One region of the Butyricicoccus sp. genome, then DNA from elsewhere that is predicted to be linked to it. Evidence: predicted binding sites of a transcription regulator. Region 1 holds the regulator's gene; the other holds the start of a gene.
What was found. The regulator HrcA, encoded in region 1, represses chaperone genes, less so after heat shock. The targets are predictions, from matches to a motif close to TGTTAGCACTCNNNNNNNNNGAGTGCTAACA.

Region 1 (2,388 bases):
TCCGGGTGACGTTCAACAGCAGCCTCAGCGCGCTTGCACTCCTCGAGCGAGCAGCCGAGCGGCTTGTCGGTGAAGACGTGCTTGCCTGCATCGAGCGCGTACTCGATCATCCAGCAGTGCTCCGGAGAGGAGGAGACGATAACGACAGCTTCAATGTCTGCCTCGTCAACCATTTTCTTGTAGTCCGTGGTGGTGTACTCCACCTTGAGGTAGTCCTTCGCCCAGTCCAGCTCCTTCTGCTCGAGCGAGCAGGCAGCGACCAGCTTGCAGCCGGGAATCTTGAACGCGAGATTCTGCGCGTGTACCGAACCGAGACGGCCCAAACCGACGATGCCAACTTTGATTTCCTTCATGTTTGTTCTCCTTTTTATAGAGCGGATTTTCTCTCTACGGCAATCGAACGATTGCCTGTCTCTCTCTCATACTAATTCTATCACTGCGTGGACGCGAACGCAAGGAAAAACGACCAAATCAGAGCGTTTTTTATACGGTGAAAACTGGCATTTCAGCACTCGGCAGGCGCGTGTGATAAAATTCCGATGATCATTTCATAAATTGTTCACAAACAGCACTTGACTTTGCCCGTATGTGGTGGTAAATTAAGTTTAGCACTCGGGGAGATGGAGTGCTAACAACCGAAAGAAAGGAGTCTGCTTCGGTGGAGCTTTCGGAACGTAAAAAGCAAATACTCAAAGCCATTATCGGCGATTACATCCGCACGGCTGAGCCGGTCGGCTCCAAGGCATTGACCGAGGGACACGAGCTGCCGTTCTCGTCCGCCACCATCCGTAATGAGATGAGTGAGCTGGAGGACATGGGCTACCTCGAAAAGCCGCACACCTCTGCGGGACGAATCCCCTCACCGCAGGGCTATCGACTGTATGTGGATGAACTGATGGAGCGTCCGGCCGACAATGCGGAGGACGGAAACGCACTGCAGAACAGCGTGCTTACCAAGGTACGGGAGCTTGACCACCTCATTCAGGAGGCCGGCAAGCTGCTCACCAGTCTGACAAATTACGCGTCGGTTGCTATCACACCGGCGATGACACAGATCGCCATCCGGCAGTTTGAGATCATCGCAGTCGATAAGATGAATTTCGTAATCGTAGTAGTTACGGATTCGGGTACGGTCAAGAATAAAATGGTCCGCACGGTGGCTGAGGTCTCCAAGGATGAGGCCGAGCTGCTCACCTATGTACTCAACCAGACGCTGACCGGACTGCCGCTCTCGAGCATCACCGCCGAGCGATTCGACATTGTGCGCCGCGCCGCGGGATTGACCGCGCTGCTCGCTCCGGTAGCCGAGTACATCGCAGAGCTGATCACCGAGCTGAGCGACCAGAAGGTTTACCTCGACGGTGCCAGCAAGCTGCTTCGTTTTCCGGAGTACCGCGATACGAAAAAGGCGCAGACGCTGCTCGATTACATGGAGGATGACCGCAAGCACCTGCTGCCGGCCACCCGCAAGATCGACGGCATCCAGTTCTTTATCGGACCAGAAAACGGCGAAAACCCGCTGAGTGAAACCTCGGCGATCTACGCAAAATACGATATCGGTAAGATCGGTCAGGGCGCGATCGGCATCGTGGGTCCGACCCGCATGGATTACGCCAAGCTGTCCGCACAGCTCAGCCGCTTCGCAAAAGGGCTGAACAAACTGATCGCCGAGACATTTTTAGATGAAAAAGACGGAAATCACTGATTTCCTGTAAACGGAGGCACAAAACGACATGAGCAAAAAGACAAAGCCGGAGGCGGAAGAGCAGGAGCAGGTAAAGACCGAGGCTCCCGCAGAGGAGACCGCCAAGGCTGAAGCAAAGCCCGCGACGGACTGGGAAGCCAAGTATAACGACCTGAACGACCGTTATCTCCGCATGGCGGCGGAGTACGATAACTTCCGCAAGCGCAGCCAGCGCGAGCGTGAGCAGGCGTACACCGATGCCGTCAGCCGCGCCGTAACCGCACTGCTGCCGACCTACGATAACCTCGAGCGGGCGCTCAAGGCAGAGACCGCCGACACCGAATATAAAAAGGGTGTCGAGCTGACCATGACGCAGCTGACCGAAAGCCTCAAGGGCATTAACGTCACCGTCATCGACGCTGCCGCAGGCACCGCATTCGATCCGAACTTCCACAACGCGGTTATGCACGTTGAGGATGAAAACCTCGGTGAGAATGTCATCGCGGAAACCTTCCAGCAGGGCTTCCAGATTGGCGATAAGGTTATTCGCCATGCGATGGTGAAGGTTGCAAACTGATTACTAACTACTAATTAAAGTAAACAAAATCCTATCATTTAAGGAGTGTATTTATTATGGGTAAGATCATTGGTATTGACCTTGGTACGACGAACTCTTGTGTATCTGTTATGGAGGGCGGCGAAGC
Region 2 (2,388 bases), on a different contig from region 1:
TTGATCTCTTCCTTCTCGTCCTCGCTGTCCAGACCGAGGTCTGCATCCGCGATGGACTTGAATTCCTTATCGTTGTACTTAGCGAGCATCTTGACGCAGAACTCATCAATGCTGTCATCCATACACAGCACCTCGTAGCCCTTGTCGGACAGCGTTTCCATAACCGGCAGCAGCTTGATCTTGTCGATGGTCTCGCCGCAAGCATAGTAGATATACTTCTGGTCTTCCTTCATGCGGGAAGCGTACTCCGCGAGCGATACCAGCTTGTCCTCCGTGGAGGAATGGTACATCAGCAGATCCTGCAGCAGCTCCTTGTGCGCGCCGTACTCAACATAAGCGCCGTACTTGATCTGACGGCCGAACGCTGCCCAGAACTTCTCATAATCCTCGCGCTTGTCCTTCTGCATCTTGAGCAGCTCGCTCTTGATCTTCTTCTCAAGGCTCTGCGCAATGGCCTTCAAATGGCGGTCGTGCTGCAGCATCTCACGGGAGATGTTGAGCGACAGATCTGCCGTATCGACCATACCGTGTACAAAGCTGAAATGATCGGGCAGCAGATCCGCGCACTTGTCCATGATGAGCACGCCGTTGGAATACAGCTGCAGACCCTTCTCATAATCCTTGGTGTAGTAGTCCATCGGCGCGTGAGACGGGATGAACAGCATTGCCGTGTACGTTACCGCGCCTTCCACACTGGAATGGATGTGGCACAGCGGCGGCTGATAATCGTAGAACTTCTGCGTATAGAAGCTGTTGTAATCCTCGTCCTTCAGCTCCTTCTTGGACTTCTTCCAGATCGGAACCATGGAATTGAGGGTCTCATTCTCGGTGTACTCCTCCCACTCCGGCTTGTAGTCGTCACCTGCATCCGCCGGCTTCTCCTTCATGCGGGAGCGCGTCATATCCATCTTGATCGGGTAGCGAATGTAATCGGAATACTTCTTTACCAGACCCTGAATGCGGTACGGCTCGAGAAATTCATCGTAATTCTCGTTCTCCGTATTGTCCTTGATGGTCAGTACGATCTTCGTGCCGTTTTCTGCCTTTTCGCACGGTGCAACCGTGTAGCCGTCCGCACCGTCGGACTCCCAGCGGTTGGCCTCATCGCTGCCTGCCGCACGGGATACGACCTCAACATGCTTTGCAACCATAAAGGCCGCATAGAAGCCAACGCCGAACTGGCCGATGATGTCGATGTCGTCTTGCTTTTCATTTTCGTTCTTGAACGCCAGCGAACCGGAATGCGCGATCGTACCGAGGTTGTTCTCCATTTCCTCGGCAGTCATGCCGCAGCCGTGGTCCTCGATGATAAAGCGGCGGTTTGCCTTGTCGAGCGTCAGCTCGATCGGCAGACTGTCGCGGGTGATACCGGTCTTGCCTTCCTTCATTGCATTATAGTAGAGCTTATCCGTTGCGTCGGATGCGTTGGAGATCAGCTCACGCAGGAAAATCTCCTTGTGCGTATAAATAGAGTTGATCATCAAATCGAGCAGGCGCTTGGATTCTGCCTTAAACTGCTTGGTTGCCATGATTACATACACCTCTGTGTTTGTTGTTCGGTATTAGCACTCTCAATCATCGAGTGCCAACATTGATATAATAAGCCTATTGCGCCAAAAAATCAAGTAGGGTTTGTAAAATTCATGGTTTGTTCAAAATCGAAATCGAGAATTGGATATGCCCGAACCATGCAGGCGGTTCACCCTATTCGGGCGGAGAATTTTTCCGTGAACCACGGCGGGGAGTGCCGCTGCGCGCGGCAGGCGCACAAGAGGGTAGACACCAAGGTTTCCACCCTCTTGTGAATCACCCCTTTCCTTTGGAGACAGCTTGGGAGCAGATGGTAGACTGCGTAAGCGTAGAAAAAAGGAGAACGGCAGTCGGGTTACCGCTCAATCTCTTTCTCCGCCTTTTCGCAGTTCACAGACAGCGTACTGCTACACAGACGGTTCACCTTGTGCCGCGCTTGCGTAGACCCTAATTAGATGTAGCCGTATGCTATCTGAACCGTGAAAAGGTGCTATACCATGCAGAAGAAAAAATCCTCTGCCGTTCTCTTTTTCGGAGCGGTCTCCTCTCTACCGTTACCACCGTGCTATACTACTAAGGGAAACGGGTGTTCAAAGAGGGTAGCACTCATTAAATCCGCGCACGGCGCGGGAAAAAGGTTTAGCAGCCTACGGGCAAACCGTAGGTGTCTACCCTTTTTGTCCCCTGCCGTGGACACGGCAAACGTCCCCACCGCCGCAGCGGCGGAATCCTCGCCCGGAAATGGCGAACCACCTTCGCAGTTCGGGCACACCGGAAAACCTGTGCCTGCGACCGGTGCAGCCCGGATAGGACGAACTGTCTGCGCGATAGAACGCTCCCTATCCATTCTCAATTTTG

Region 2: htpG (molecular chaperone HtpG) is a predicted target of HrcA. The motif match lies at 1,561-1,591, and genes of this name have one in related genera.

The regions. Positions count from the first base shown of each region.
Region 1 is NZ_CDRQNY010000007.1:4,452-6,839, forward strand. Features, by position in the region: gene ACWVX6_RS04105 (Gfo/Idh/MocA family protein) at 1-353, opposite strand, end outside; gene hrcA (heat-inducible transcriptional repressor HrcA) at 659-1,705, shown strand; gene grpE (nucleotide exchange factor GrpE) at 1,734-2,261, shown strand; gene dnaK (molecular chaperone DnaK) at 2,318-2,388, shown strand, end outside.
Region 2 is NZ_CDRQNY010000030.1:8,390-10,777, forward strand. Features, by position in the region: gene htpG (molecular chaperone HtpG) at 1-1,529, opposite strand, end outside.